Regions from separate parts of the Aliikangiella maris genome, predicted to be linked through region 3. Evidence: predicted binding sites of a transcription regulator. Region 3 holds the regulator's gene; each other region holds the start of a gene.
The links. Region 3 encodes sigma-54, which starts transcription at its own class of promoters, with help from an activator protein. Its sites were predicted from a motif close to TGGCACNNNNNTTGCTNT; they were not measured.
Positions count from the first base shown of each region.

Region 1: ABVT42_RS11485 (flagellar hook-length control protein FliK) is a predicted target of sigma-54. The motif match lies at 6,648-6,665, and genes of this name have one in related genera.
Region 2: glnA (glutamate--ammonia ligase) is a predicted target of sigma-54. The motif match lies at 1,630-1,647, and genes of this name have one in related genera.
Region 4: flgB (flagellar basal body rod protein FlgB) is a predicted target of sigma-54. The motif match lies at 5,190-5,207, and genes of this name have one in related genera.

Region 1 is NZ_JBFDAH010000010.1:133,517-141,921, reverse strand. It holds gene ABVT42_RS11520 (methyl-accepting chemotaxis protein) at 1-1,101, shown strand, start outside; gene ABVT42_RS11515 (CheR family methyltransferase) at 1,183-2,016, shown strand; gene cheD (chemoreceptor glutamine deamidase CheD) at 2,019-2,654, shown strand; gene ABVT42_RS11505 (protein-glutamate methylesterase/protein-glutamine glutaminase) at 2,729-3,772, shown strand; gene ABVT42_RS11500 (STAS domain-containing protein) at 3,906-4,208, shown strand; gene ABVT42_RS11495 (ATP-binding SpoIIE family protein phosphatase) at 4,214-5,911, shown strand; gene ABVT42_RS11490 (Hpt domain-containing protein) at 6,237-6,578, shown strand; gene ABVT42_RS11485 (flagellar hook-length control protein FliK) at 6,684-8,405, shown strand, end outside.
Region 2 is NZ_JBFDAH010000008.1:116,563-124,967, forward strand. It holds gene ABVT42_RS09595 (GNAT family N-acetyltransferase) at 1-356, shown strand, start outside; gene ABVT42_RS09600 (DMT family transporter) at 376-1,380, opposite strand; gene glnA (glutamate--ammonia ligase) at 1,713-3,122, shown strand; gene ABVT42_RS09610 (DUF4124 domain-containing protein) at 3,451-4,059, shown strand; gene accC (acetyl-CoA carboxylase biotin carboxylase subunit) at 4,499-5,848, opposite strand; gene accB (acetyl-CoA carboxylase biotin carboxyl carrier protein) at 5,940-6,398, opposite strand; gene aroQ (type II 3-dehydroquinate dehydratase) at 6,458-6,895, opposite strand; gene ABVT42_RS09630 (SO_0444 family Cu/Zn efflux transporter) at 7,058-8,185, opposite strand; gene zntR (Zn(2+)-responsive transcriptional regulator) at 8,194-8,405, opposite strand, start outside.
Region 3 is NZ_JBFDAH010000014.1:70,648-79,052, reverse strand. It holds gene ABVT42_RS13705 (serine/threonine-protein kinase) at 1-1,467, opposite strand, end outside; gene ABVT42_RS13700 (arginine deiminase-related protein) at 1,739-2,689, opposite strand; gene ABVT42_RS13695 (transcriptional regulator GcvA) at 3,216-4,118, shown strand; gene ABVT42_RS13690 (HPr family phosphocarrier protein) at 4,176-4,439, opposite strand; gene rapZ (RNase adapter RapZ) at 4,554-5,408, opposite strand; gene ABVT42_RS13680 (PTS sugar transporter subunit IIA) at 5,493-5,954, opposite strand; gene hpf (ribosome hibernation promoting factor) at 6,074-6,361, opposite strand; gene ABVT42_RS13670 (RNA polymerase factor sigma-54) at 6,447-7,925, opposite strand; gene lptB (LPS export ABC transporter ATP-binding protein) at 8,217-8,405, opposite strand, start outside.
Region 4 is NZ_JBFDAH010000010.1:175,256-183,660, forward strand. It holds gene flgH (flagellar basal body L-ring protein FlgH) at 1-243, opposite strand, end outside; gene flgG (flagellar basal-body rod protein FlgG) at 270-1,058, opposite strand; gene flgF (flagellar basal-body rod protein FlgF) at 1,167-1,904, opposite strand; gene flgE (flagellar hook protein FlgE) at 2,210-3,499, opposite strand; gene ABVT42_RS11680 (flagellar hook assembly protein FlgD) at 3,514-4,191, opposite strand; gene flgC (flagellar basal body rod protein FlgC) at 4,220-4,645, opposite strand; gene flgB (flagellar basal body rod protein FlgB) at 4,672-5,070, opposite strand; gene ABVT42_RS11695 (S8 family serine peptidase) at 5,472-7,562, shown strand; gene ABVT42_RS11700 (hypothetical protein) at 7,746-8,405, shown strand, end outside.

The DNA of each region.
Region 1 (8,405 bases), on a different contig from region 3:
AGCAGTCGATTGGAAGCTGACAGTTATGAGGGCTTTATGCGCAATCTGGCGTTAGGTATTAACAGCATGCTCGATACCGTTGTTGAGCCAATTGAATCTTGTAAAGATGTTTTAGAGAGCATGGCTGCCGGAAATTTACAAGATAGTATGGATGGCACATACCACGGTTTGTTTAACCAATTACAAACTTCGATTAATACCAGTATTGATAATTTAAGAAATATGGTCGGTGAAATTATGGAAACTTCTAGCCATGTATCTACCTCTGCCAAAGAAATTTCGCAAGGCAATACCGATTTGAGTCAGCGTACCGAAGAGCAAGCATCAAGTCTAGAAGAAACCGCATCAAGTATGGAAGAGCTAACCGGCACGGTAAAAGAAAATGCCGAAGCGGCTAATAACGCTAATCAACTATCGATTGACACTATGAAGTTGGCAGAAAGTGGCGGTAAAGTGGTTACTGAAGCGATTGATGCAATGAAAGAAATTAACAGCGCTTCTAAAGAAATCTCTGACATTATTGTGGTTATTGATGAAATTGCTTTCCAGACGAATCTGTTAGCGCTTAATGCCGCAGTCGAAGCGGCCAGAGCGGGCGACCAGGGGCGTGGTTTTGCTGTGGTTGCTGCCGAAGTTCGTAACCTTGCTCAGCGCAGTGCGAGCGCTGCAAAAGATATTAAATCATTAATTAATAACAGCGTGAGTAAAGTCGAACAAGGTAGTCAGTTGGTAAATGACTCAGGTAAGAAACTCACCGATATTGTTGATTCGGTGCGCCGGGTAACTCAGTTGGTGAAAGAAATATCTAATGCCAGTGAAGAGCAGTCATCTGGTATTGAACAAATTAATCAAGCCATTGCACAAATGGATAATATGACCCAACAAAATTCTGCGTTGGTTGAAGAAGCGGCAGCATCGGCTGAATCTCTAAGTGAACAGGCTGGTAATTTAATGGAACTGATGAGCTTCTTTAAAACTGGTGAAGAAAGTGGGCGACGTAGTGAAGAAATTGTATCACCAGTCAAGCGAAAATTAGCTCATAAAGATGAGCCAATGGAAAAAACTGCTATGCAGACGGACCAGGAATGGGAGGAATTCTAATCATAAACTAGTCATGAGTGAATCATTCATTAATTGAGAATCAATTGTTAATCAGTCGGAGTTTGAGCGCTAATTAATCATATGAATATGTTGTTCGAAAGAAAAAGAGAATTCAATTTTACACCCGATAATTTTCAGCGGGTAGTTGAGTTGATAAACCATAAGTCAGGTATTTTTTTATCGGATAGAAAGTCGGATATGGTGTATTCTCGATTGGCGCGACAAATTCGACGATTAGGCTTGACCAATTTTGATGTGTATTTGGATTTAGTCGAACAAGATGCTGCAGAAAGTATGCACTTTATTAATGCTTTAACTACAAATCTGACACATTTTTTTCGAGAAAAACATCACTTTGATTATTTAGTTAAAATTTACTTTAAAGAGCTATTTGCCAAGGGTCAGCGTAGAATTCGCGTCTGGTCTGCTGGTTGTTCAACCGGCGAAGAACCTTATACGCTGGCGATGGTATGGCATGGTATGACGAACAAGCCCAGCAATGTAGATTTTAAAATTTTAGCCACGGATCTGGATACTAAAGTACTCGACGCTTGTCGTCAGGGAATTTATGCTGAAGATAAACTTGATTCAATCGAACAGCCTTATTTGAAGTGGTTTAAGCAGACTGAACGTTGTCGCAGTGACCAATGGGAAGTTAGTGAAAAATTGAAGCAGCTTATATTTTTTAAGCACCTAAATTTGATGGAAGAGTGGCCCATGAAAGGACCGCTGGATTTGATTATTTGTCGCAACGTTTTAATTTATTTTGATAAACCAACTCAAGTGAAACTGGTTGAACGATTCGGTGAACTTTTATCCAAAAATGGTTGTTTAATTTTGGGGCATTCTGAAAATTTAAGTGCCAATAAGTCGACTTTTCATTCGATTGGCAAGACCATATTCAGGAAGCAATAACGATGGCTGTTGGATATATTCGAGAAAATTTACCTTCCTGTTGGCAAGAATTTAATCATATCAATCGCTACTGGGATAAAACAACTGGTTTGCCCACAGCAAAAATTTTACCTGGCGAATACTATGTGACTTCACATAACGAAGTGATTACGACCGTTTTAGGTTCGTGTATTTCAGCTTGTGTGCGCGACAAAACTGTAAATATTGGTGGTATGAATCATTTTATGTTACCAATTTCAAACACCAACTCCGATGACTTTAAAAATGGTAGTGCTGAGCGATATGGTAACTTTGCAATGGAAAAAATGATTAACGACATTTTGCGAAATGGTGGGCGACGAGAAAATCTGGAAATAAAAGTTTTTGGTGGTGGCCGGGTAATGCATGGCATGACTGATGTTGGCAAACGTAATATACAATTTATTCAAGAGTACATTCAATTGGAAGGATTGAAGTTATTATCGGAAGATGTGGGTGGCATTTATCCGCGCAAAGTGATGTATATGCCCCGTTCGGGAAAAGTTTTAATTAAAAAACTATACAGCAAACATAATGCAACCATTGAGCAGCGTGATGAAACTTACTTTACGCAAATTACTAAAGATGATGTTAAGGGTGAGATCGAATTGTTTGACTAAAGAGCGTTTTCTGCTGAATATCATTAAACTTTGAATAAAGACCAGTCAGACTATCAATGTAAAGAGAGAGTATTTTGGAGCAGCAAATTAAATCGATAAAAGTATTAGTTGTTGATGATTCTGCTTTCATCAGAATGCTGTTGACACAAATTCTGGAGCAGGATCCGCTAATTAAGGTGGTGGCGACGGCTGTTGATCCGTTTGATGCACGCGAGAAAATTAAGAAGTATCAACCTGATGTGATAACCCTTGATGTAGAAATGCCCAAGATGGATGGTCTGACCTTTTTGAAAAATATTATGCGCTTAAGACCGATGCCTGTAATTATGGTTTCGACCTTAACACAAGCCGGGGCAGAAATTACTTTGCAAGCACTTAATCTAGGCGCATTTGATTTTGTTGGTAAACCATCAACTGATGTAAAAGATAGTATTCTAATGCTGGCTGATGAACTGATTGAAAAAGTGAAAGCCGCGGCAAAATGTAATACCGCCGCACTTGAATCATCAAAGCGCTCGCGTAAGCGTCTAATTCGAGATAATCAAAATGGCGAATGTGAATTGATTGCTATTGGTGCATCGACTGGCGGTACCGAAGCGATTCATTCAATCATTACTCAGTTGCCGGTTAATATGCCACCAATTGTCATTGTGCAGCATATTCCCGATGTTTTTTCGACATCATATGCTCGGCGGTTGGACAATGAATCGCATATGATAGTGACCGAAGTCAGACAGCCAACGCGCTTAATGCCAGGCAATGCCTACTTAGCGCCTGGTCATATGCACATGGAAGTTAAGCGTAAGCGTGACGATGAATTGTGGGCTGTGTTACAAGATTCTCCCAGAGTGAATCGACATAAACCTTCGGTTGAAGTTTTGTTTCACTCTCTGATTGATAGTGTTCGCCAAAATTGTGTTGCTGTTTTATTAACCGGAATGGGCAGTGATGGCTCTCAAGCGCTACTTGATGTTAGGAATATGGGCGCGTTGACGATTGCACAAAATGAAGAGTCGAGTGTGGTTTGGGGAATGCCTGGTAAGGCTGTCGAACTCGGTGCTGCCAGACAAATTCTTTCGCTAGATAAGATTCCCCATTTTCTGGTATCTCAAGTGTGAACAAAATTCATAAATGGAGAAAAAATATTAGTCAAAATCGCAAGATTGCACTATTCTTAAGGCTAGGATGTTGTTTAAATAAAGCCTTCAAGAACAAGGATTTATTAAATATTAGCCACAAAAGGGGTAAAGCATGTCAGTAGGTTCTAGCCTTTCGCCTGATGGAAAAGTACTTACTATAACTATCAATGGGCGTTTTGATTTTAGTGCGCATCAATCTTTTCGAGATTCATACGAAAAGTTGTCGCCAACGCCTTCTGAAATTGTTATTGATATGATGGAAACCACTTATCTCGACAGTTCAGCTTTAGGTATGCTTTTGCTGCTCAGAGATCATGCGGGTGGAGATTCATCAAAAATTACTTTGAAAAATTGTAACGATGATATTCGTAAAATATTAACGATTTCTAATTTCGAGCAACTATTCAAAATATAATTCCATTGAAGATTTTAATTGCAGATGATAATCAGGTTGAACGCCTCATACTCTCGCGTGTATTAATACAAGAAGGTCATGAGGTTATTCAGGCTGAAACCGGAAAACAGGCAATCGATCTGTTTTTTGAACATTCTCCATCATTGGTTTTTCTCGATGTATTAATGCCTGAACTTGATGGTTACGATGTTGCTTACAAAATAAAGAATAATCAGCAGAATTTATGGGTGCCAATTATTTTTCTTACCTCACTTACCGATGCTTATGATTTAGCCAAGTGTATTGAATGTGGTGGTGATGATTTTGTATCTAAACCTGTCGATCGTATTATTATTAAAGCTAAGGTTAATGCTTTTTCACGCATTTCTAACCTTTATGAAACGATTGATAATCAACGCAATCAGATTCAATATCACAATGACCATTTAATTCAGGAACAAGAAGCCGCAAAAAAAATATTCAATAATATTGCACATCGCGGTTGTCTGGCATCGGAAAATATTAATTATCATTTATCACCAATGTCAATCTTTAATGGTGATTTATTGCTCGCAGCAGAAACGCCGATGGGAGGAATGCGTTTGATGCTCGCAGACTTTACTGGTCATGGATTACCTGCTGCGATTGGTGCGATGCCAACCTCTGAAATATTTTATGGCATGACCAAAAAGGGATTTGCAATTCCTGATGTCATGACCGAAATGAATGCGCGTTTATATTCAGTCCTACCGCGTGGAATTTTTTGCTGTGTGATTATTGCAGATATTGATGCCATTGATGAGCGTATTACGATTTGGAATGCGGGGGCACCACAAGCGTATATTATTGACCAGTCAACCAGTGAGGTAGAGCAGGTCCAATCTCGACATCTACCCATTGGCGTACAAACGCCACAAAGGTTTAAAGTTGAACCTTTGGTTTCTCGTTTTTCTAAACAGCATAAACTATTGGCAATTACCGACGGTATCATTGAGTCAGTCAATCAAGAATCAGAAATGTATGGTGATGAGCGTATGCTCGAATACATTCAGGCACATATTAATGAAGATAATTTATGTCAGGGATTGATTGATCAAATTATTGAATTTACAGGAGATGCTGAACAAGGTGATGATTTAAGCCTGATTGAGGTGAAGTTTCCTCATCATCATGTGACACAAGTTAACACTACCGAAAATCAATCTCATGCGCAGACTGGTACACTCGACTCAAATATCAGCTTGTGCTTGCGAGGTAAATCTTTGGGTAAATTTGATCCTATTCCAATGTTGTTGCAAACCCTGCTCGAATGCCGAGAGCTTACGCCTCATCGCTCACGAATTTTTACCATTTTATCTGAGTTATATAATAACGCCGTCGAGCATGGGGTATTGGGACTTGATTCAAAAATTAAATCCGGTAGTGAAGGGTTTGCTAATTATTATCGTATGCGCACCGAGGGATTATTAAAACTCACTGAAGGATTTGTTGCGGTTGAAATTGATCATACGCCATTAAATAATGGTGGCAAAATTATTTTTGATTTTAAAGACAGCGGCATAGGATTCGATTGTGAAAAAGTGATTAAGGCCGGAGAGAAACACTATAGTGGACGCGGTATTCCGCTATTATTTAATTTGTGTGAATCACTTGAGTACTTTGATAAAGGTCGGCATGTACGCGCCGTTTATCGTTGGTATGCGGATGAGCCAGAGTCGACTTGAAATAAATTTTAATTTAAAAATTTATACGATAATGCCATCAACTAAAATAGTTATTTTTTCAATAATCCTATCACCGTAAACCTGCATAAATATTCGATGTAGCTATTATATACAGCTATTATATACCGTTATTATATGGGCTAATTATATATCGTTATTCTATACCGTCGTCAGATACAGCGATAAATTAAAATTATTATCTACAATTAACAGACAACATTAAACGTATCATTAAGTATAAAGTCGAGCATAAACTTGATATTTAGACGGATGAAAATATTGATTAACAAATCGATATATCAATCGATAAACAAAGGTGCTGTTTATGAGCCAATATCTTGACCAAAATATCATTGCTGAGTTGAAAGAAATTATGGCTGATGACTTACCAATGCTATTTGAAGCATATTTGGAAGACAGCAGCAGAAATTTGAATAGTCTGGCGCAGGCAATTGATACGCAAGATGCTGATCAAGTAAGACGTATTGCGCATAGTATTAAAGGGAGCAGCCGCAACGTTGGCGCTACAGATTTAGCCTTGCAGTGTGAACAATTAGAAAACGCCGCCAAAGATAAAATACTCGATAATAGTCAACAGGCTCTCCAAAATATTAACCAGATATTTCAACAAACCAGTGAAGAAATAAAGCAGACTTACTTAAATTAGTGTTAACCTGGAACCCGATTAGTTTGAGGCGGCTTTCTTTTTCTTTGTTTCTTATGGTCTTGTCTCATTTGGCATCAAACCTGCTAAGTTACCTATGAAGTTTATTTGACTGAATGTGAGATTGCCAAGATGCTCAATACCGGACCAGGTTCATTACAGCAATTGCTGTCACTGCAAAAAAGTGCGACCAACTCAGAAAACTCTAACCAAATCAAAGGGTTTGTTATTAGTCCTCAAGCTAGCACTATGCGTGCAAATCATTCGCCTCACTATTTATTTGGCCAACAGCTAGCGCAACTGATGCAGCCAACATCATCTAATGGCACAAATGAAGGCGGGAATAAGCCACTATTAGCCTCAGCCATTGCCCAATTTAACGGCAATAATTTTCCGCATTTAGATGCCGATAAAATTGACTTCAATGAGCAGATGGCCTTTAACTTACGTTTTCATCAGGAATCGTGTCAGACTTTAACTGCGCAAGCACAGGCATTGATACACCCACAAAATAGTGAAGATTTATATTTGTCTGATGAAAATACTGAAGGCGCTACAGATAAATTTGGTACGAATGGCATTATGTTTACCTCGGCTCAATATGGTCAGCAATTCAACTCCCTTGTCGCAGCGGGTAGCGATGATAAAAGTGCAACTATTCACGCTGCAACTGTCTTGGCAGAAAAGTCTGCTGTGCCTAAAAGTGGCGATAACGAGCTTGTGCAACAGTCCTTGGGTGACAATTCATTGCTGGGTAGTAGTTCATCTTTAGATAACAGTCTATCGGAAAAAATAGATGATAGTGCTATTGAGGCGTTGACGCTTAGTCATCGCACAAAAAATCCGAGTTTAAAGGGCTCTGGTCAATTGCTTGATAATGTAGCTGGCGAGCGGTCTTTGGGAAAAATACAAAATGACAAATTACAAATTGATAAAGCTATACAGGCAAATCAGTTGCTTCAAAATCAATCATTAAATGCTAAGAATGCGCAGAGTATAACGGATGATACGACCGTTTTATCTGCTACTCGAAATGTCGAGAAAAATATTGCTGCAATGCTGGTCGAGGGCAAAAATCCACAAGACCGTGTAAATAATTATTTACACCGAGGGATGGGAAATGTGCTGCAAGCAAGTGGAGAACAAAAGTTTACTGAGAAAAATCTGTTAAATAAAACTGACTTACTGGGGCGAGCACTTAACAATCAGTCTGGAGTTGATGGCGACACGGGTAAAGAGGGCATCGCAAAATTTAATGCAGGCTATACCGCTCGACTGATGACAATGAGTGAAGGAAAAAAATTATTCATGGAGAAAAGTGATTTTTTTATTCAGCAGGTAGCACAGCAGAGCAGCTTGCTAAGCGGACAGGCCTCACAAGCGCCAGCTAATATTTTGGCTGTGGCATCGGCTTTAACGCCGAGTGCCACTAGTCGTAGTCAAGAACGAGCGACTGAAGCGGGAGTATTGTTATCGCCAGTTGGTGCAACCTTAGCGACAGATAGTCAAACACCAGCGCCGATGCGGTTATCACCTGAGTCTTCTTTTACTCATCCGTTATTTGCACGACAAGATTTTTCACCGAACCTGGCGCTTAGAGTGCAATGGATGCTCAACCAGGGATTGTCGAGTGCAGAAATTATGATGGATCCGCCCGAAATGGGACCGTTAAGTGTGAAGATTCAACAAACTAATGGTGAAACGCATATCGTTTTTCAGGTGAATAATCCCGCCACTAAAGAACTGCTTGAAGAAAACATGCAAAAGTTAAAAAACATGTTAGCAGAGTCGGGTATTAATCTTGGGGATACGGAAGTTAATCAGCAGCAG
Region 2 (8,405 bases), on a different contig from region 3:
AATCTATCGAGTTTTGTCGTTTAAAAGAAGATGAGACAGCTTTGCACTTTGGGGCATATTTTAATGAACAACAGTTAATTGCAGTGGCGTCAATCTTTATCATAGAACGTAGCGCCAGGCTTAGAAAGTTTGCCACTTTACCCGAATTTCAAAATCAGGGTGTTGGCTCACAAATGCTGCGCTTTTTGCTTAACCAACTACAACAGCAAAATGTTGATTACTTTTGGTGCGATGCTCGCACCGAAGCAATTAATTTTTATGAACGATTTGGGCTGAAAGCAATAGGTGATATTTTCTATAAAAGTCAGGTTGCCTATATTAAAATGGGCGTTGATTTAAACACCCAACCCAATTGATCGTATTGACAAATATTCATCAAGCTTTGGCTGTTACCTCTTTAATCGATTGATTAGCTGATGTTTCTGCTTCAATCACCTGCTCAATATAGTCATCTTTGATAATTGATTGCTCAATAAAAACAGTTTTACGCTTTGGTTTTAATTGACTGAAAATAACACCAAAAATAATCAACCCGACAGATAGATACTGCCATTGGGTTAGTGACTCATCGAGTAATAGCCAACCAAAGAATAGCGTAAATATTGGTAAAAGATTCATCCAGCTACCGACTCGACTGGCAGGTAGAGCCCTTAATGAGGCGTTATATAAAATAAAGGCAATCACGTTGACTCCCCAGGCTAAAAATAATACAGCCATAATGGCTTCGCCAGAAACTTCGGCAGGAACAGGCTTATTAAAGGCAAGTACCAGCGGTAAAAAGAAAAGTGTTCCAAATAACGCCTGCATACTGGTTAAAAAGACCGGCGAGTAGCGCTCTCCCAGCATTCTTGCCAGTAAGCTATAGCCCGTGGCAAAGCAGATCGCAATAAATTCCAGGCCATTTCCTAGTAAATGATGACTTGAGGAGGCTTTGGCTTCACCTAAAAATGATAACAAAGCCGCGCCAATCACAGCGATAATGCCACCAATCACCATACGCGAGTTAATGCTTTCTTTTAAAAAGTAAAAAGCAGCAATGGTTACCATAAAAGGATGCAGCGCGGTGATCATACCGGCTTCTGATGCCGAAGTATAAGTCAGCGCTAAACCTTCAAAGACAAAATAGAGGCAAGGTTCACATAAAATCAGGCCTAAAATCAGCCAAATGTCCCCTTTTTGATACACATGTCTCGCCTGCTTGATTTGAGGCAAGAAAAACGCCAGTACCGCCACGGCTAATAGCATCCGCAAAAATACTGTTAAAAATGCGCCAAGTTCGGCAACCGCAACTTTCATGGCGATAAATGAGGCTGCCCAAATAATAATGGCAATGATCACCTGAGTGGTGGCTTTGGCGGTATGACAATTGGTAAATGACATGGGCTTAATAATAAAGCTGCTCAAAAATAATACAGGCGAGTAGTGTAATTGGATAATTTTTCAGCGCAAGCAAATAAAATTGAGAGTTCGCATTAAAAAAAGTAATGCCAAAGTCTTAACAATGTACAAAGATTAACTCATGCACCATTTTGGTGCATGAGCTGCTGTCCATGCACCAAAAAAAGGCTTTTTATTCGGGATTATCCAACTATAATTGCCTTAATTTCGCTTTTTGTTGAATATAAAAACTGGCATCAACTTTGCTTTTACCTTTGCCAGTGAAGTAATTAAAAAAAAATTATCCATTCCAGACAATGTTTGAGGAAAACACAATGAGCAATAAAGATATCTTTAAAATGATAGAAGAAAACGAAGTTTCTTTTGTCGACCTGAGATTCACTGATACAAAAGGAAAGGAGCAGCACGTTACATTGCCTGCTCACTGCATCGATGAGGACTTTTTAGAAGAAGGTAAAATGTTCGACGGCTCTTCAATTTCTGGCTGGAAAAGTATTAATGAGTCTGACATGGTATTAATGCCTGATGTTGATACTGCGGTAATTGACCCTTTTTGTGAAGACAGCACACTTAACCTGCGCTGTGACATTTTAGAACCTTCTACCATGCAAGGTTATGATCGTGACCCACGTTCTATCGCAAAACGTGCTGAGGCTTATTTAAAATCGACTGGTATTGCCGATACTGCGTATTTTGGGCCTGAGCCAGAGTTTTTCTTGTTTGACGATGTGCGTTTTAGCATTGATATGAAAGGCGCTTCATATCGAATTGATTCTAACGAAGCTGCTTGGAACTCAGAGCGTCGCTATGATGATGGTAACATGGCTCACAGACCACGCGTAAAAGGCGGATATTTTCCTGTACCGCCAGTAGACTCTTCGCAAGATATTCGTTCACAAATGTGTTTGGTTTTAGAAGAGTTGGGTGTAAAAACTGAAGCTCACCACCACGAAGTGGCTACGGCTAACCAAAATGAGTTGGCGACCAAGTTTAATACTTTAGTGGCCAAAGCCGACGAAACGCAAATTTTAAAATATGTTGTGCATAATGTTGCTCACGCTTATGGTAAAACAGCAACCTTTATGCCTAAGCCGGTTGTTGGTGATAACGGCAGCGGTATGCACGTTCATCAATCATTGGCAAAAGATGGCGTGAATCTGTTCGCAGGTAATAAATATGGTGGTTTATCAGAAGAAGCACTTTATTACATTGGTGGAATTATAAAGCATGCGCGTGCATTAAACGCATTAACAAACCCTTCTACCAACTCTTATAAGCGTTTGGTCCCAGGATTTGAAGCGCCAGTTATGTTAGCGTATTCCGCGAAAAATCGTAGTGCGTCGATTCGTATTCCGCATGTACCAAGTGAAAAAGGTCGTCGTATTGAAGTCCGCTTCCCTGATCCAATTGCTAATCCTTATCTGGCATTTACTGCGATGTTAATGGCGGGTCTTGATGGTATTCAAAACAAAATTCATCCTGGTGATGCAATGGATAAAGATTTATACGATTTACCACCTGAAGAAGCGGCTGAAATTCCACAAGTAGCCAGCTCCTTAGAAATGGCACTAGAAGCTTTAGATCGTGACCGTGAGTTTTTAACTCGAGGTAATGTTTTTAGTGATGACTTTATCGACTCTTATATTGCACTGAAGCAGGAAGATGTAACTTACTTGAACATGACAACGCATCCTGCTGAATTTGATATGTATTACAGCCTGTAAGCACTAACAAATTTTGTAAAAACTAAAGCCCGGCTTGATGTCGGGCTTTTTTGTTTTACACTTTCCATGAAACTGTTGAAAGGTTGATATGTCTGATGATTAAGACATACTCGAATTATTCACCAATCAGGATTTGCTAATAGCGAGGCAAGTCGGTGATTGAAAAAATGGTTAAAGGATAGAAGACTCAGCTGTTTTTATGAAAATGTAGACAGCTTAATAGGCATTTGAAGTCAACTGGGTTAATCTTAATGAGCCGTTTGTAGGTTATCTGCATACCGCTTTAATATCGGTAACAAAAATTTATGTTAACAATTGGGAGAGCACTATGAAACCGCATCTCTTTAGTTCCGACAGTTTATCGACTGTAAGAGTATTGGTTATTTGGGGTATCGTGATAGCTGGTATCATTATCAGCCAACTTGCCTTAGCCGAAGACGAAAAGAAAATTTATCGATGGGTCGATAAATATGGACAGGTACACTACACAGACGAACCCCGTAAGGGAGCAACTGAGCATAAAGTAAAAGAAGTGCCTGCCATTAAAATGGAAACGCCTGATTATTCGGTTTTAGAGCAATACAAACCCCAAGAAAATCCAACGAGCAATAGCAACTCGCCAGTGATGGATGCTTATCAGCAACTGGTGCTTACCCAGCCTGAAAATGATGGGGTGATTCGTAATAATGCCGCAACGGTAACACTGGTTGCAACAATTCAGCCTGCGTTAAAACAACAGCATCAGCTACGTTTTTTTCTCGATGGTCAGTTAATTAAAAGTGACAAGGGAAGCTTACAAGTTAAAGCTGAAAATGTTCGTTATGGTCAACATTCGGCTCAAGTTGTCATCGTGGATGAAACGGGCAAACAAATTCAGGCAAGTCAGACAAATTCATTTCATTTGTTGAATCGAATTAAAAAGAAATCGAAAAACTAGAAAAAAGTAAAAGTGAAAACTTAGCGGTTTTTCAATGACAAAATAATGAAGCAATTAAGCTGTTTTCTATCGCAAAATAAAATAAATCAGTTGAATTGATAAACTTGTTTTTATTTTTAAAAAGCGTTATAAAAATCAATGTCAATAGAATGTTAATTTAGTCTCAGAATCTAAAGGGTTGATCCTCTATTATTCTTATCAAATCAAATTTGATGACAACTTGATTTTCAACCCCTGATTTGCCCGCTGATATGCGGGCATTTTTTTAGAAATTTTCTGTTCTTTATACTTTTTTTGACAATTCGTTTTTATGCGTGGTTTTAGTGACTTGTTTTAGTGACTACTTTTGACGACTCTGTATTGTCGTCAACGATAATCGACTAACTGATTTCAACTTACTTAATTGTCAAAATAAAAGGTTGTCAAAATGAGTGAGTGATTAACTCGCCTCATTTTCCAGTTTGTGCTCTAAATAATGAATGTTAGTGCCACCCTTTAAAAAGTTTTCATCTGACATTATTTTTCGCTGTAATTCGATATTGGTTTTAATACCATCAATAATCACTTCATCCAGCGCCATTTGCATTCGTGCCAGCGCAACTTCTCGTGTTTCGCCATAGGTAATTAATTTTCCAATCATCGAGTCGTAGTTTGGTGGAACTCGATAACCTGAGTAAATGTGTGAGTCCCAACGCACACCTGGACCGCCGGGTGCATGATAGCGATTGATAGTACCGGGTGAAGGAATAAAAGTTCGAGGATCTTCGGCATTAATTCGGCATTCAATTGAGTGACCGCGCAGGTGAATATCTTCTTGTTTGAAAGACAAGGGTTGTCCTTCGGCAACGCGAAGTTGTTCTTTAATAATATCAACGCCAGTAATCATTTCTGATACAGGGTGTTCGACCTGTACTCGAGTATTCATTTCTATAAAATAAAACTCGCCTTTTTCATAAAGAAATTCAAAGGTTCCAGCACCGCGATAGCCAATTTCTTTACAGGCTTGTACACAGCGCTCACCAATAAAGCGGCGTTTTTCTTCGGTAATACCTGGGGCAGGAGCTTCTTCAACAACTTTTTGATGGCGACGTTGCATTGAGCAATCGCGCTCACCCAGATAAATGGCGTTACCATGATTATCAGCCATGACTTGTATTTCAACGTGGCGTGGTGTTTGTAAAAACTTTTCCATATACACCATATCATTGTTGAATGCTGCTTTGGCTTCGGCTTTGGTCATTTCGATTGATTTAATTAAATCTTCTTCTTTGTGAACCACCCGCATACCACGTCCGCCGCCGCCGCCCGAGGCTTTAATAATGACTGGGTAAGCTATACGCTTGGCGATGGCCAGATTTTCTTTTGGATCATCGCCCAGCGGTCCATCAGAGCCAGGCACACAGGGAACACCGGCTTTTTTCATTGCAGTAATGGCAGAAACCTTATCACCCATTAAGCGGATAGAGTCAGCATTAGGGCCAATAAAGGTAAATCCACTTTTTTCAACCTGCTCAGCAAAATCAGCATTTTCTGCTAAAAATCCGTATCCCGGATGAATTGCGACGGCATCAGTAACTTCGGCAGCGGCAATAATGGCGGGAATATTTAAATAACTTTCTAGCGGCGATGCCGGACCAATACACACGGATTCATCGGCTAATTTTACATGCATTAAGTTTTCGTCAACTGTCGAATGGACAGCAACTGTTTTTATTCCGAGTTCCCGACATGCTCTCAGAATTCGCAGAGCAATTTCTCCACGATTGGCAATAACAACTTTATCAAGCATCTTATCTTCCAGATTATCTGATTTATTAAATGTGGAGATGTATTCAACTTGTGAATGTGATCTCCCAACCTGATTGGGGATAATCAGTCGACTATTCGATGATGAATAATCCTTCATCAAATTCAACGGGCTCGCCATCTTCAATCAAAATGGCTTTAACCACTCCTGCGGCATCCGCTTCAATTTGATTCATCATTTTCATTGCTTCAATGATGCACAGGGTATCGCCTGGTTTAACCTGATCGCCAACTTCAACAAATGATTTAGATCCTGGAGAAGGGGCGCGATAAAATGTGCCGACCATCGGTGACTTGACTTGGTGACCTGAAACTTCTTCGGCTGCTGCGCTTGCTGGTTCTGCTGCGGCAACAGGCGCTGCGGCTTGCGCTGCTGGCATGGCTGGCGCAGTAGTATATTGGACTGGTGCAGCTGAAATGGGTGCCGTTGCTCGACTAATGCGAACAGACTCTTCACCTTCTTTAATTTCAATTTCTGCAACGCCCGATTCTTCTAATAATTCGATTAATTTTTTTACTTTTCGAATATCCATAATGACAACACCTTGAAAATAAATAAAAGACTAAAATTAGGATTAATTTGCGTAATTCTTTAGGGTTTTAGCTGGTTAATCACCGCCTGACAGGCCAAGTAATAACTTTGTTCACCAAATCCGGCAATCACGCCTTTTGCCACATCGGTTAAATAAGAGTGACGTCTAAATGCTTCTCGACTGTGCGGATTTGACAGGTGAATTTCAATAAATGGAATATTTACGGCTAACAAGGCATCACGAATAGCGACACTGGTATGAGTAAAGGCGGCGGGATTGATAATAATGTACTCAACTTTATTGGTCATTGCTTGCTGAATACAGTCTACGATCTCATGTTCTGCATTCGACTGCATGAAACTGGCATCTATTCCCGCATTTGAGAATATTTGCAGGCATTTCGCTTCAATTTGCGCCAGCGTTGCCGCACCGTAAATGTCTGGTTCTCGGGTCCCAAGCAAATTTAGGTTGGGACCGTTAACAATTAAAACACTCATAAGTGTTCCATTTAATGGCTAATTTGAAAGTTTAATGGAGGTAAAATACGCTAAATTCGAAGAACTAGCAATAAATATCAATAAAAAAATTATTTCTATTGAAAATTCATTATTTTAAATGAGTTTTTTAGATTATTGCCAGTTTTTCGAAGTTTGACACTTTTAGGCGCTTTTTGTCGAAACCTGTGGGTTTCTCTTATGGAAAGATCGCTTAACTTGCAAGATCAAATTTTTCAGGATGAGCAATGCCAGTATGATTGCGCTGATAATATATACAGGTGACTCATTCATTTCGTGAATATGAGAAGCCACTTTGTTAATTTCGAACCCAAAACTGGCAACTGCCCAGTTGGTGAAATAGCCAATACTAATACTTGCACTAAATATGCTGAATAAGTAAATAAGTAGAACTTTATTCCCCATTTCCTGGCGTATCATGCCCATTGTCGACAAGTTTGTCGCTGGACCCGCAAGCATAAACACTAAAACCGCGCCTGGAGAGACACCCAAAGCCAGAAATCCGGCGGCAATGGGCGTTGATGCTGTCGCACAAATATACATGGGGATCCCTATGAGTGCCATGACTAACATGGCCAGAAAACCATCTCCCCATTGCGTTAAAAAGTCAGTAGGTACCCAGGTTTTTATGGCCGCAGCCAGCAGCAGGCCAATCATTAGCCACTTGATGATATCGTCGAGTAGTTTTCCGGTTGAAAATTGGTACAGATTTTTCAAACGAGTTAATAAGGTAATTGATTCTGGCTTTTTTTGATTTTCAGTCTTTTTCGAAGCGCAGCATGAGTGACTTGAAGACTTTTCTGGATCGGCGTGTACCATGTTTTGTTCATTATTTTGTTCATCTTGGTTAGGCGCTTTCTCGCTGACAAACATGACGAGAATGCCAGCATAAATAGCACTAAAAATTGCCGCAACAGGTCTGATAATCGCCATAAATGGACCTAATAGTGCATAGGACACAGAGATAGAATCAACGCCGGTTTCCGGTGTTGCCACTAAAAAGGAAATGCTGGCGGGTTTTGAAGCGCCTGCTCGGCGCAGGCCAATTGCTGCCGGAATGACGCCACAGGAACAAAGGGGTAAAGGCGCACCAATAAAAGCAGCTTTAATCACCGACAGCAAGTCGTTTTTACCCATATGCCGCTTTAGCAATTCCAGTGGCACCATCCACTTCATTAAACCAGCTATAAATAATCCCAGCAGTAACCAAAGCGATGATTCGGTAAATAGTCCAATAAAGTTTCCAATAAAATTAACAATGTGCTCAAACATAATTTGACCTAATGTTGTTTAAAGTTATTCGGATCTTCAAAAAAATGTAAAATAGAGCAATTAACGGCGCTTTCGTTTCCACCACAGCAAGCGCTGTAAATGTTTTGCAATGCTTGCTTTATTTTTTCGAGATCCTGAATTTTTGCTTCAATTTCACTAATTTTATGACCAGTATAGGTTTTTACTTCTTCACAGGTATGCTCATCCTTATGCAGCTGTA
Region 3 (8,405 bases):
GAAACATTCCTGCGCGGTGGTTGGCCTGTTAATAGGATCTAATGCCAGCATTTTGTCCAACAGTTTTTGTAGCCGAAAAGATATTTTCTGGTGATTGCTGGGGAGTGGTTGATTAGGTGGTACACCAAATAACATATGATGAAAAATAGCGCCCATTGAATAGATGTCATACTGTTCACTAAAGGCTTGGTTTGCCGGTGGACGGTAAGCATTATTAACGGTTGACTCATCATTGGATGGAATGCCAAAGTCGCACACTTTAGGATTTTGTTTGCTATCGAATAATATATTATTTGGAGCCAGATTTTTATGGAGAATTTTATTCTGATGAGCATAGTCGATTGCTGAGCAAATGTTCATTGCGGGCTTGAGAAATTCCTGCTCACTAAAATCAACGATTAACTGATTACTTAAACTACCGCCAGCCAAATACTCCGTAATTATTGTTGCACTTTTATCTTTTTTTACCGCAGCAAAAGTATTGATAATATTAGGATGTTTAAGACTAATTAACATTTTTGCTTCTTTTACACCGGCCGAGTCTTTAAAGTTACGGCGAATAACAAAAAGCTGTTTATTACTTTTTTTCTGAAACAAATAAACGCGCTTGTTTTTAGATTCATCTAAAATATCCAGTAGATTAAAATTATTCGTCAAATCTTTATTTTCACTTTCGACACTTTGAATACTGGATTGACCCAAGTGACTACCTTGCGAAATTCTGAGTATTTCGTCACGGATTTGATCGACTGTAAAGTAGCGTTGAATGGGATCGGTAGCACAACATTTTTTAATAAGTTCAGCAAGGGCTTTAGTTGATGAGCGAAACTGTGAAGATTGTTCAGCAGCTGATTGATTAAACAAGTTATCAAATAAAATGCCAAGTGAATAAATGTCACTGGCAACAGTTGCTTTGGTATAATCGTGCTGTTGCTCGGGCGCAACATAACCCTGGGTGCCCATGACACTAGTTGCCGTTTGCGAGTCGTGACCTTCATCATTGACTAATGCAATGCCAAAATCCAGAATCTTGACGTGTCCATGCTGGTCGATGATGACATTAGAGGGTTTTATGTCTCGATGAATAACGCCATTTTTATGTGCGTAGGCCAGTCCTTTACAAAGTTGTACGGCAATATCCATTTTTTTGTTAAATGGTAATGCACCTTCTTCAAGTATCATGGCCAGGTCAAGCCCAATGATTTTTTCCATGACGAAAAAAGGTTGTGATTCATCGGTTAACCCTTTATCAATAATTTGAACAATGTTCGGATGATTGAGGCGTGCGATTATTAGCGATTCATGTTCAAACAGGGTTTGTGCTTCGGGGTGGGATAGAAGTTTACGACTTAAAAATTTAATGGCAACTGAACGGTTTAGCGACAACTGTATGGCATCGTATATTTTTGCCATGCCGCCAGAAGCGATTTCTTGTTGTATTTTATATCCATCCAGGACAGGTAGCATTTTATTAACTTAGTTTTATGGATTTTTTATTAGTTTAGTCCTAAACCCGCTATTTTTCCTGAAATTAACAACTAAGTGTCTAAATTTAAAAGCAATAACCATCACTCAAAGAGGTATGAGAAAACAATCTAGCTGGTATTTTAGTTATTTTTTTGAGTGAGTCATCTCTTTTATGGCACGTTTGATACGCCTGATTATTACATCTATTTTTTACTTTTTGTCGGCAGTTGAGGAGTCCATTGATAGCCCCATCTACTGATAAAAGGCTATTTCAAATTCTGTTTTGTAAAGGCAAAAAGTTTTCCGCTATCATGCAACGAGCGCTGCCGCCGCCGATTTTTTCGATTGTATCAATTGAGCAAATGACTAATTCGCCGTGCTTTTCCAGTTGCTGTTGCTGTGCTTTTTCAAAACCTTTAAATGCGGAGCTCGACATCACAATTAATGGCGATTGGGATTTGGATCGTAATTGTATAATGTTACCGCAAAAGTTTTGACCCATTTGCGCTTCAGAAATAATAATGACATCATCAAATGTTGCTTCTAGTTGCTTAAACAATGACTGCTTGCTTGTTTGAATGATTTCTTTAGTCACCAAACAAAAGTGCTGGCCACAAGACATCATGACATTTGTATGGTAAATCGGATTGCCGCGGCAGCTTTGCGTCTCAAAAGCAACAGGTTGGTAATCAAATTGCGTGGCAAACTGATTTAACAGATGAGCATCGCAACGCTCTGAGAGTGCGGCAAAAACTTGTCGAGAAGGGTGGTGAAAGACCAGGCTGCCGGTCCCTTCTAGCGCTTTGTGAGCAGGATTGTTTAAACGTAAGTCAACCTGTTGTGAAATTTGATAGCCTCGCTGTTTTAGCGCATTGGACAGATTATCGATTTGCACTTCATCTTGACGATTTGGTGTCTTCATTGGATAAATAATCAGTTTTCCATCTGCTTGTGTTGAAAACCAGTTATTTGGAAAAACGGCATCTGGTAAAGGGCCTGAGTTTTGCGGCTTTCCTAGTGTGATAATTTCAACGCCTTTATCTTGTAGGTGCTGTTGCATTTGTTGAAATTCTTCAAGGGCTTGTTGTCTGACTTGTTTATTGGTTAGTTGTGTCGGTCGCTGTTGGTACTCATTATCTTGTCCAGTTTGTTCATTAAAACCAAAATCGATAGGTTTTACCATGATAATTGAGTGGGTCAGTTGTGGTTGATTGAACATCATTGCAAGCAGCTTAAATTAAGAAGTTGCCTCAAAATAAACGGTATAACAAGTGAATGCAATAGCTGTTTTTGATAAATTTTAGATAAAAAAAAGGCCTGCATTTAAGCAAGCCTACTTAGTAACTAGCTGTGAAATATTAGGACCAAAAAAGGGGTAGGAGGTCACAGCTTTCCACTAATAAATTCTGTTGGGACAGAATAAAACAACTCTCAAAATAAGGTACAAAACACCACTAACACTATAACTTAAACAGAAAAATCAATAATTTAAGTACCCGTTAGCAAAAATTGCGCTAGCAAATAAAACTTTGTGTCAGACAACTGTCATTAATTAGACAATCTAATTAAAAAATGGATGATTCAGACAAAATCAATACCTTGTGAATATTGCCGTATCGTCTGTATCCAGCGTATTCCCTAACACAGGATGAACTATACAAAGGTAATTGTACCTTTTCAAACGATCATTTATAATGCTTCGCATTAGAAAAACTAATGTGGATTTTGGTATCTCAAAATTTTAGTTCATGTTACGTAAATTACCCCCATTAAAGAGTCTCAGGGCCTTCGAAGCTGCGGCTAGACACTTAAGTTTTACTCGCGCAGCTGACGAATTATTTGTGACTCAGGCCGCTGTCAGTCATCAAATTAAATCATTAGAAGATTTTTTAGGTGTTCAACTTTTTGTGCGCCGAAATCGTCAATTATTATTAACCGATGAAGGACAAAGTTTTTGGCCCAAAATTCGTGATATTTTTGAAATTCTGATTAACGCAACTGAGGAAATTAAAGCTCAGCGTGCCAGTGGCGAAATTACCGTTAGTGTCGTGCCGTCATTTGCTACTGTGTGGTTGGTTCCCAGGTTATCAAAATTTAAACAGCTTTATCCTGAAATTGAGGTGAGACTGAAGGCCAGTGATGAAAAGGTCAACTTTGTACGGGAAGACATTGATGTTGCTATTTATTATGACACGGGGGACTATCCTGGTATGCACTCGGTCACTTTATTAACCGAAAAATTGGCGCCACTGTGTTCTCCTTCGCTGCTAGAGGGTGATAAACCTCTTAAATCACCGCAAGATCTTAAACATCACACGCTATTGCATGATGGAACTACCGAAGATTGGCGCCGTTGGTTGCGTCATGCTGGTGTAAAAGGCGTCCCCTTAAATCAGGGACCTGTGTTCAGCCACTCGGTTATGGTGCAACAGGCAGCTATCTATGGTCAAGGTATAGCCATGGGACATCTTGTATTATCACAAGCGGACGTTCTTGCTGGACGCCTGATAAGACCGTTTGATTTGATGATGGAAAGCGATTATTCCTACGACATTGTATGCCCTAAAGAGTCGGCTGATCGTCCTAAAATTAAAGCATTTACCCACTGGCTGCTGGAAACTGTGCGAATTGAAAGTGAAGGGCTGATGTAATTGGCTCCATTTAAGCGTTTCCTTTTTAAATAGTGCGTTTTGTGTTGCTCCCTTAGGCTATTCACCAAATCCTTGTGCGAACAGGCGTTGCAATGCTTGCAATAATTGCGTTGCGTCAGGGCCTTCACTGGTAATTCGAATGTGTGAGCCTTTGGGGGCATTAAGTGTTAATAGCTTTAATAAACTATCACCTGGGGCACTGCGCTCATTGTGATGCAATATGGCATGACTACTGTATTGAACCACTTCGGCAACTATTCGGGCGGCGGCTCTGGCGTGCATGCCTTTTTGATTGATCACTTCGCAGGTAATTTCTGCCATAGCGGTTAGGTATTATTTTTTTTATGCGTTGTTTTTAATTAGTAGCAAAAAATAGCATACTCTGCGAATAATTTTTCTGGAATTTTACGCAGAGAATTAAAAATAACTGGCAGACTAAACGATTTGTTTAATTTCTCGATGGCGAATTTGAGTATTAGGATAAAGCGGTTTAAAGTTTTCAGCCAGTCGCTCCGCTAGATAAACCGAGCGATGTTGTCCTCCGGTGCAGCCAATAGCAATAGTTAAATAAGTTCGGTTGCCTTCTTCAAATCTGGGAATCCAGGTTTGTAAAAAGACTTTTATTTGCCAATAGAACTCTTGAACATCAGGCTGTTGCTCTAAAAATTCGATCACCGGTTGATCTTGCCCGGTAAATGGACGCAGATTTTCATCCCAATGCGGATTCGGTAAACAGCGCGCATCAAATACAAAGTCGGCATCATTAGGTGGTCCGTTCTTAAAGCCAAAGGATTGTATTTGAAGACTGATATGTTTTGAATTGGTGCCGAGTACCCGCTTAACGATCACTTCACATAATTCATGTGGTGATTTGGATGTAGTGTCAATAATCAGTTGGGCATAGCGAGTAATTGGCTCGAGACGTTCTTTTTCGCGTTGTATGGCTTCTGATAATGACAAGCCCTCTGCGGTTAAGGGGTGGCGACGTCTGGTTTCACTAAAGCGCTTAAGTAAGGTGGTGTCGTTGGCATCTATAAAAACAACATCTAAAGAGTATTGACTGGCTTCAATTTGTTGAATTAGTCGGTCAAACTCATCGACCGTATGCGATACATTGCGAGAATCTATGCCAATTGCTAACCCCGGATAATGTTCATCGATTTGTTCGAGCAACGCCGGAATCAATTTAACGGGGATATTGTCGACACAGTAAAAGCCTTGATCTTCAAGTGCGCGAAGCGCAACTGTTTTGCCTGAACCTGACCGACCGCTTACGATAACTCTTTTCATATTCCAATGAGCCTGTCTAGTTAGTTTGCTTTAGATAGTTTTGGTTAAAACGCGTACAATCGTATCTAACCATAATATATTGATTTAGTGAATTGTTTCTGACGCTTTAACTAATATTTCAATTAATGCTTCTCGGCAGTGTGCGTGGCGAATTTGTGAAACCAGAGTTGAGTCAGATAATATTTTTGCAATTTCGGCAAGACTGCGTAATTGTTCGTTGTCGGCTTGTTCTGGCACCATAATGGCAAAAATGATATCAACAGGTTGATTGTCTGGTGCGTCATAATCGACTGGCTCATCAAGCAAAATAAAGACAGCTGTTGCTTTTTGACAGGCCTTAACCCGACCGTGAGGAATGGCGATACCATGTCCTAAAGCGGTTGAACCTAGTTTTTCACGAGTGAATAGGCTTTCAAAAATATCTTCGACAGGGCAGTCAATTGATTGCGCCAATGTTTCACTGACTTTTTCAAGTATTTTTTTCTTACTCGATAGCTTGAGACTACAAAATGTGGCTTCCGGCGTAAGAAGTTGGTTGATATTCATGAGATGTTGTTTGTGTTTTATTCTACTAGAGCTGACTGTTAACTTTATCACAATCAGCCCTAATACTTTTAGTCCTTTTTTATAAAAATTTGTGTCATTTTGATGACTTGACTAGGACATTAATGGCGAATGAGCTTTTCTTTGTGTTTTATGACCTGACGATCAAGTTTGTCGACCAGATTATCGATTGCCGCATACATATCTTCTGACTCACTGTTGGCGAATATTTCACCACCATTTACATTGAGTTTGGCCTCAGCAATTTGTCGTAACTTTTCTACTTGCAAGATTACATGGACATTGTTGATGTGATCAAAGTGGCGGCCAATTTTTTCAAACTTTTCAAAAACATAGTTTCTTAATGAATCAGTAATATCTAAATGATGGCCAGTTAAGTTTATTTGCATAGTAGTATTCCTTCTTTAGTTGATGGAAAATTAAGATAAATGCCGTATGTTCAGATTACTGTCATCCGACATGGTTCTTAATGTCTTAGATCAATTTTTTCCTCTCATTTGAAGGAGGAATTGACATCGCTTCACGATATTTGGCAACCGTGCGTCTAGCAACCTTGATGCCTTGATCTTTTAATAAGTTTGCAAGTTTACTGTCGCTCAGGGGTTTTGCCTGATTTTCCGCGCTGATCAGTTTCTTAAGTACTGCGCGAATTGCTGTAGAAGATGCTTCACCGCCAGTTGTTGTTCCAACATGGCTTGAGAAAAAATATTTTAATTCAAAAATTCCTCGAGGTGTCCACATATATTTTTGTGTTGTCACGCGAGAAATGGTTGACTCATGCATTTCAACTTCTTCTGCAATATCATTTAGTACCAATGGTTTCATTGCTTCTTCGCCGTATTCTAAAAAGCCAACTTGTTTGTTGACTATACAAGCCGCCACTTTTAACAAGGTTTCGTTACGACTTTGCAGACTTTTAATAAACCATTTGGCTTCCTGCAAATTATTTTTTAAAAATACATTATCTGCGCTGTTATCTGCACGTTTGATTAGTGCAGCATAGTCATTATTGATTTTTAATTTGGGCGTGCACCCATTATTCAACTCTACGCACCAGATTCCTTTAGTGTCTTTTGAAACAAAAACATCAGGTGTAATATATTGTGCGGTATTTTGATTAATTTGATTACCGGGACGGGGATCGAGTGATTGAATCACCACCAGCGCTTCTTTCAACTGGTTTTCGTTAATGCCTAATTGGCGGGTGATTTGTCGATAATTGCGGCTAGATAGCTCATCAAACTGCTGTTGAATTATTAATTGAGCCAGTTCAGTAATGCTCGTTTGCTCTTTAATTCTTTTAAGCTGAATCAATAAGCATTCCTGGATGTTTCTTGCAGCAATACCGGCAGGTTCAAAACTTTGTAATAAATGTAAAACCGCTTCAACTTCTTCGACTTCGATGCAGTTTTCCGGATCATCAATTTCGTCAACAAACATTTCAACCACATCATTAATGTCTGCTTGAACAAAACCCCGCTCATCGATTGCGTCAATCAAAATAGTGGCAATAGTGCGATCAATATCAGAAATATTCATCATATCGATCTGCCATTGTAATTGATCTCTCAATGATTCAGATGTTTCTCCCTGATATTCAGTGTATTCATCATTATGGCTGTTAGAGGAGGGGCCTTGTGAAACATATCCCCAATCTTCCCATTGCGAATCGGTACTTAATTCATCACTTAACTGATTATCTTGCAATTTCTCACTAGTGTCTGATTCGTCATTGTTATCAGTGCGTTGTTCGCTTTGATTATCGAGTGACTCTGTCTGGTTAAGCTGGCCATCTTCATTAGCTTCAGCTTCCAGTAATGGATTGGAATCAAGGGTTTCCTGAATTTCACTTTGCAGGTCAAGACTTGAAAGTTGCAACAATTTAATTGCTTGCTGCAACTGGGGGGTCATGGTAAGTGATTGACCGATTTTAAGCTGTAAAGATTGTTTCATTAATATTATTTTCCAGAGACGATAACTAGTGCCTCTTAGTACCTTTAACTATAGCAGTTATTCTTAAATTTGATTGGAAAATATTCAAGAAAGACTGTGCTTATGAGTTTAATATGAAGCTGTTTAATCTCAGTTTCAAGTGTTAATTATAAGAAAATTATATTTTATTCTAATACCGATTAAAATTTAAACATGATCGCTATCAAAACCATAAAATTGCTGACTGTTTATGATCTTTTTGGTGTTATATTGTTTTGTATAGATGAGTGATTTTAAATTGAATTAGTTCTATTAAATGGTAAAGTTATCACCTAAATAGACTGCTTTAACCTGAGGGTTTGTTAAAATCTCATTGGGTGTTCCGTGGGCCAATAGTTTGCCCGAATCGACAATGTATGCTCGCTGACAAACATCAAGTGTTTCACGCACATGGTGATCGGTAATTAGAACGCCAAGTCCACGGGTTTTTAGTTGTTGAAT
Region 4 (8,405 bases), on a different contig from region 3:
ATTTTCGGTGAGAACGATGGTAATGATGTCTCCCACGCGCAACGCTTTTTTATCTTGAAATAACATTTGCGCCGATGCAGGACTGTAAATAGCGCCGGGATTAGTTTGACTGGTATCCGTCATCTGTGGATAAGCAGGCGCCCATTGTGGATCATTCATCATCGCATCTTGATAAATGGTGGTGCAGGCCGATGACAGCAAAACCAGTATTGATAAACCCATATATTTTAGCAGACGAATCATTTTAACTTTCCCGTTATGTCGATGGACTAAAGTGTTTGATTAATGAACTGCAACATTTGATCCACTGCCGATAAAACCTTGGCATTGGTTTCATAAGTTCGTTGAGTTTCGATCATGGCAACCAGCTCTTCGACGGTTGAAACATTGGATGTTTCTAATTGTCCGCCACGCAGCGCGCCAATACCATCGAGTCCGGGTGTACCAATTACCGGTGCGCCGCTACTGCCCGTTTCAACATATAAGTTTTCACCAATAGGTTGTAGTCCGGTAGGGTTAATAAAATCGGCCAGTTGCACAGTCCCTAAATTGGTTGGGGCTGCCTGCCCAGGTTCTTGCACGGTTATCGTACCATCGGTGGAAACATCCATACTGATAGCCGTTTGCGGAATGGTGATTGCGGGCTGCAAAACATAGCCGCTTCCTTGGGTAACAATTTGCCCATTTTCATCGAGTGTGAAATTTCCCGCACGAGTATATCCGGTTGACCCATCGGGCAATAAGATTTGAAAAAAACCATTCCCTTGAATCGCCATATCAAGCTGGTTTTCAGAGGTTTGAAAATTTCCCTGCGTATGAATTTTTTGAGTTGCTACCACCTTAACACCAGTCCCAATTTGTAAGCCCGATGGTAAGCGAGTGTCTTGCGAAGAATCAGCGCCGGGCTGGCGTAAGTTCTGATAAAACAGGTCTTCGAATGCAATACGAGATTTTTTAAATCCAACGGTGCCAGCGTTGGCAAGGTTGTTGGAAATCACAGCCAGATCTTTAGTCTGTGCTTCTAAACCGGTTTTGGCGATCCATAGTGCAGGGAGCATATTGTTTACCTCTTTATCTTAAATTAGCCGAGCAATCGATTGAAAATTGTCATCAAAAAAATCAAGCTTGATGAGGTCTATCAGTGACGGCTTTACCACAATTTAAGATTAAGGTTGCAATAATCGATCCAATGCTGCGCCTCTTTCTTCAACAGAGGACATTAATTTGACTTGCACTTCAAATTGGCGGGATAAAGTAATCATATTAGTGAGCTCTTCAACCACACTCACATTGCTTGACTCAAGCATTCCGTTTTCTAAAGTAACGGCAGCATCATTGGCAAAAGGTTCATCGTCAAGACTATAAAACAAACCTTGTTTATTTTTTTCAAGGGTTGCCGGATCAGGATTGACCAAGCGAATACGATCGATGACAGCCAATGCATTTGCCTCAGCACCGAGTGGCAATATAGTAATCGTACCATCTTTGGCAATATCGATTTTTTCAAAAGGCGGCAGAGCAATTGGTCCGCCCTCACCCAATATTGGTTGACCAACGGCATTAACCAGTTCGCCATTGGCGGTGATGTTTAAATCGCCGCGTCGTGTTAGCAGCTCTTGTCCTTCTGCATTTTGGGTAACAAACCAACCTTCGCCACGTATGGCAATATCAAGGTTGCGTCCAGTTGTCAACATTGCCCCTTGTTCAAAGTTATGCCCTGGCCGTTCACTCATCGCGAATGCGCGTGTTGGTAAACCTTCACCATATACGGGCATCGAGCGAAATTGTGCCAAATCGGCCTTAAAACCCGATGTTTTAGCGTTCGCAAGATTATGCGCGGTGTTTGCCTGAGCCAAAGACGTTTCTCGGGCACCCGTCATGGAAATATAAAGCATGTTATCCATATTGCGCTCCTGATCATTGTTTAACTGGCATCCATGCGTTTAATAAAAGTGGTGATATAATTTTCACTTTCTATTGAATATCTGACTCAAAATAAAACACAATTTTAAATGCAACTTTAAGACCAGCAATTAATTTCAACGTTTAAAATAACATCACCATTTGATAACTATCGGTTTAAAACAGTTCATTACAATACAGCGGCTTCAATCACTAAAGCCGCAGAATATTTTATATAATTGACGCTTTCATATTGTGAGAGTTTTACTTTTCATCAACTTCCTTTTTAAATTTATTTAAAAGTAAATTAACGAATATTAATAATCGCCTGAGTAATGGTATTGTTAGTTTCAATAGATTTGGCATTGGCCTGAAAGTTTCTTTGTGCCGCAATCAAATTAACCAATTGCTCGGTTAGATCCACATTGGAAACTTCTAATGCACCCGAACGAATTTGTCCAAAACTCGATGTTAATGCTTCACCGGCCAAGGGCGAACCTGAATCAATAGTGTCTTCCCACGAGTTATTACCAATTTGCGCTAACCCTTGTGAGTTTTGAAAACGAGCCAAGGCAATTTTTCCTAATGCAGTAGTTTGCCCATTACTAAAGTTGGCACGCACTACACCAGTATCGGAAATTTCAACCCCGGTCAATCGACCAATAGGAAAACCATTTTGGTTTAAGACATTCACTGTAAAAGGCGATGAAAATTGAGTTGTACCATTGTTGGCGTAATTAAACCCAATAATCTGATTGGGATCAGAACCATTTAAAAAGTCGATTGCTTCGGTTTGTATGGGGTCAGGTGTATTAGATAAGTAGCCACCCGAATTATCAAAATCGGTCACATGATAAAGTTGTCCACCGGCACCGACAGCCCCACCAGTAATATCAATCGGCAAAGTTGCACCGGCAGAATCGGTTGTGTTGTAGTAAGTTGCCCATTGGTTATCAGCCACTTTAACATAGTAAGCAGTTACAACATGGCTCTCACCTAGTGAATCAAATACAGTTAATGACGTTGATGCATTAAAAGTCGAGGGTTGGAGTGGATCAAATGCTAATGGATCAAGATTTCCGGCGCTCGCAGGTAAGTTAACCCCAATATCAACTAATGAGGTCACTGTTGGTACACCAGCAGTCTGTGGCAGTTGCAGCGGAATAGTACTGGATAAACTGGTTGCAGTTACTGTGCCATCAGCATTTACCGGAAACACTTGCAACCTTGCGCCGGCATTACTGACTACAAATCCATTGTTGTCGACTCCAAACTCACCATTACGGGTAAAAATGGCGTTATCGTTGTTTTCACCAGGAGAGAGAATAAAAAAGCCCTCGCCTGACACCGCCAAATCGAGGGTATTGGCAGTAAACTCAAGGTTTCCCTGATTAAATTGCTGGGCCACATTGGCCAGCAACACCCCGTTACCAATATTGGTACCCGAACTTCCGAAAGAAGTTGTCGAAAATATATCGGCAAACTCTGTTCGGGATTCTTTAAACCCCGTGGTGCTCACGTTTGAAATATTATTTGCAGTGACATTGAGTTCTGCCTGCGCCGCATTGAGACCACTTAACGCTGTATTAAATGACATAACTTCTCTCCTGTTTAACCAATCTCTTTTACTTCATTAAAATCTATTTGATTCAGCCCGGTTAGGTTGAGCAGAATCCGCCCTTCTGAACCGCCAAGGTTGACACTTTCAACTCGTGCAACCATCGAGGTTTTTAATTGCTCGGTTGAGCCTCCGACTTGTCCATAAGCGGCAACAATATAATTGCCGGGTGGCATTCTTTCGCCGTCATTGTTATTACCATCCCAAATAAAATCGATATCACCGGCTTCTTGCGTGCCAACTTCAATACTGCGGATAACTTGACCGGCAGGATCTTTAATTTCAAATCGAATATTGGTCGTGGTTTGGTCCAAATTGAGCTGGCCGGCCATCACCGACTCATTCATCAAATAACCTTCGTTGCCTTCAATTAATACATTACGCCCAACGAGAGCTGATGCTTGCAAAGCCTGATTTGATGTGAGTGAGTTTGATAACTCGCCAAACCGGTTAACCAGCGTTTGCAAACTATCCAGACTGGCAAATTGCGACATTTGCGAAATAAATTCTTTATTGTCTACCGGTGATAATGGATCTTGCGAAGCCAACTGAGTAGTGAGCAGTGCCAGAAAATCAGACTGTCCCAGTTCTTTTTTAATTTCGCGAGTTGGCGCCGTATGTGTAGTTAACCCCATATCGGCATAGTTGGTTGTATTTACTGGAGATGTCATCGTTAATCTCTCTTCAATTAGCCACGAATTACTGACCTAAAGTCAGCGTTTTGCTCAGCAGGTGTTTAGTCATGTTGGCAACCTGCACATTCGACTGATAAGAACGTGATGCCGAAATCATATTTGCCATTTCTTCAACCAGGTTAATGTTAGGGGCATACACATAGCCATTTTCATCTGCCAGTGGATTATCGGGCTGGTAACGTGCAACAGGTTCGGCTTGACTTTCGATAATGCCGTTAACCTTCACACCAGCTGAGGCCTGATCGTCCGATGAATGACTGGCAATGCCATTTAAAACAGCCTGAAATACCGGATGACGGGCTCGGTAAGTTTGTTCAGTGCTGCTAGCAATACTATCGGCATTAGCAATGTTGCTGGCGGTAGTATTCAGACGCACACTTTGCGCTGCCATACCTGAACCACTGATGTTAAAAATATCGTAAAGCCCCATGTCTTTCTCCCATCACAATGATGTTGTTACTCGCCTTTAAGTGCTTGCATCAAGCCCTTAATTTTGCCATCTAAAAAACGCAAGGTAGCCTGATACTGCATGGCATTTTCGGCAAATTTAGTTTGCTCTATTTGCGCATCAACCGAATTACCATCACCGGTATCAGGTTGAAAAGGAATTCGATAAGACAGCCCGGGGATTTCTCGACCAATCTGACTGTCCATATGTTTATGAGAGGTTTTTACCAAACCACTTTGCATACTAGATTGCGCTTGTAACAGGGCACTGGAAAAATCAATATCTCTGGCTTTAAAATTTGGTGTATCCGCATTGGCCAGATTATTGGCAAGCACTTGCGCTCGTTGTTCGCGAATATTTAACGCGGCTTCGTGAATACCAAATGCTTTTTCAAAATTGATCGACATTGTTTTTCCTGATTTACCGTACTTACGTTTCTTTGCCCGAAACTTGCGCATCACCAATGGGATACACTCGCTTGAAATTACTGGCCTCTGACCGCCGTTGTTTTCAATCAAGGATATTTTTTGCAATCACTGTGCCAAGGTTAAATTCGAGCAGCAATCCACACATTCAAAGGCTTTGGCTGGTAACCAGGAAGTGGAAACAGGCAAATGCGGCAATTCACCACCGGATAAGCGGCAATTCGACAAAGCTGTTTATATCTCAAAAATTTATAAAATAACTTTTTAAATTTTTCTGTTGATATATCTCAATATTGGCTATCTCTTGCCATAAATATCTTCTAGCTTTATTAAATTGAATCAAGTTTTTTAAGCACTGATAATAAATCAACCAGGAGAAAATAATGGCTTTCGGAAGTAAAATACAAAACACAGTATTGGCCGTTTCATTGTGTATTAGTGGCAATTTAATGGCCGATGATGATCGATATATTATTCAAGTTGACTCGGGTAATCGAGCCGCGGCGATAGCTCAGGCTAAAAGTGCTGGCGGTCAAGTTCATCTAAAATCTGATGAATTTATTGCCGTGACCTTTAAAGGAAAAAAGCTTGAGGATGTTCAGGGACTGCTTAAGAATAATCGGGCAGTTCGTAAAATAGAGATAGACCAACGACGCTACCCATTGGCAATCTATAATGACGATGCGGGCGACCCCAATAGTGAACAAATTACTCCCTATTCGATTTACCAGTCTCAAGCCAATCAACTGACTTTGCAACCTGGCCAAAAAGTTTGTGTGATTGACTCAGGTATCGCTGGTGATACGGGTGAAACTGGTGGTAGAAATGAAGATTTTAACTGGGCAGCCATTACCGGCGATAGCGACTCAGGCACCAACGACTGGTTCAGAGATGGCGGTCCACATGGAACCCATGTTGCAGGAACCGTCGGCGCACAAGACAATGGTGTCGGCGTTGTTGGAATGGCGCCTGGGGTTCCCATGCATATTATTAAGGTGTTCAACGATAGTGGATGGGGTTATTCATCAGATTTGGCTTATGCAGCAGGCAAATGCGGCGCGGCTGGTGCCAATATCATTACCATGAGCCTCGGCGGTGGCGGTGCCAACTCGACCGAAGAAAATGCATTTAATGACTTTGTGGCCAATGGTGGACTCGTATTAGCTGCGGCAGGTAATGATGGCAATAATGTGCGTTCGTATCCAGCTGGTTACAAATCGGTAATGATGATCGGTGCGAACGACAACAACAACCAAATCGCTTCATTTTCACAATTTCCCAGTAATACCCAAACTGTTGGTCGCGGTAAAAACCGATATGAAGAAACCCATGATGGTTATGGCGTCGAAGTGACCGCCGGAGGTGTGGGCGTACTTTCAACTTACCCTGCGGGTTCGGCGACTTTATCAAATTTAAGTGTTGGTAATACCGCACTAACCTCTTCGGCCTTTGAAAACAGTGGCAATGCGGCCGGACAAACATTTTTTATGGGGCTAGGCGAAACAGTTGATGCTGGTGCTAACGGTAAAGTTTGTGTGATTGATCGCGGCAACATCAGCTTTCAAGACAAAGTACTAAATTGTGAAAACTCTGGCGGTATTGGGGCAATCATTATTAACAATGAACCCGGTATGTTATTCGGGACCTTGGGCGCTCCTAACAATACAACTATTCCTGCAGTGGCAACAGCCCTCGAAGATCGCACCGCTATCCTTGGCGCAACCACCGCCAGTTTATCGGTAGGCGCATCTGATTATGGATTTATGGATGGCACTTCAATGGCAACCCCTGCGGTTGCGGGCGTGGCGGCATTAGTTTGGTCAAATCATCCCAATTGCAGCGGTGAAGAAATTCGCAATGCGCTTAAACAAACCGCCGAAGATCAGGGTACACCTGGACGCGATGATTACTTTGGTTATGGGATCGCAAAAGCTAAAAATGCCTCTGATTATTTAGCCGGACAAACCTGTGGCACCACACCTGGCAGCAATCTACCACCAACAGCGAGTTTTAGTGTTAACTGTAACCAATGGCAGTGTAGTTTTGATGCCGCCAACAGTAGTGACAGCGACGGTTCAATTGTCACTTATAGCTGGCAATTTGGTGATGGTAGTTCGGCAACAGGCATTAGCACCAATCATACTTATTCGGCTAATGGTAATTACAGTGTAACTCTAACAGTAACCGATAATGAAGGGGCAACTGGATCGCAAACCCAAGCCGTCTTTGTTTCTGATGGCACCGGCAGTGATTTAATCCTCAGCGGCTCACGCAGTGGAAACGGTAGAGAAATTACCATTAACTGGAGCGGCGCGGCGACGGCCAATGTTGATATTTATGTTAATGGCAGTTTTAATAATACAACGCCCAACGATGGCTCAGCAACTTACCGTGTGAATCGCAACAGTAGTTATACCTTCAAAGTGTGCGAAGAAGGCTCAACCCAAAGTTGCTCTAATGAGGTAACCTTGTAATTCAATAACACCAACTTATTTTTATCGCAATTTGAAGCCTCGTTTTACGAGGCTTTTTTCTTGGCGGTCAATTGCTTTTACCTGATTCCCAACCAGGTTCATATAAATATTTGTCAAAAATATTGAATTCATGGTATCGTCCTCCGGTTAATATATATTTCGATAAAAATAAAAGGGAAGTCGATGTTTAATCTAATCAAAAATGCCATCATCGTTGGCTGTTTAATTTTTATTTTGGGATGCGGCGCAAACAAGGCGCTCATTAACAAAAAACTAACCAACCATCAAAGTAATCCACCTACTGAAATTGTTGTTTTGCAGCCGGATGTTAAGGTCTTTCGTTTTACCGCAGGCGGTGCAGTTGAAGAAGTACCAGAATGGGGTCAAATGTCAACTCAATCATTCAGCTCAGCAATTAATCTTTTACAAAAAGAAAGACAAGATATTCAAATAAAAAACCACCCACAACTCACCGCTGAAGAGCAAAAAATACTCGATGAACACATTGCACTGTATCGTGTTGTTGGACCTGCTGCGGTAAATTATGGTGCAATGTGGGACCACAAAAAGAAAAACTTCGATTATTCAATTGGGCCAGGGTTAAGTTTTTTACGAGAAAAAATCAACTCCGATACGATTTTGTTTATTAATGCTGTTGATGTACGTTCAACCGGTGGCCGGGCCGCACTCGCCGTTGGCGTAGCCATATTAGGCATAGGCATCCCAATGGGCGGCAGTAATATATACATGAGTATTGTTGAGCTTGAAACAGGCGATATCTTGTGGAGTTCAAACGACATATCACCACCTAACTTTGACAATATCCAATCTCTCAAAAAATAT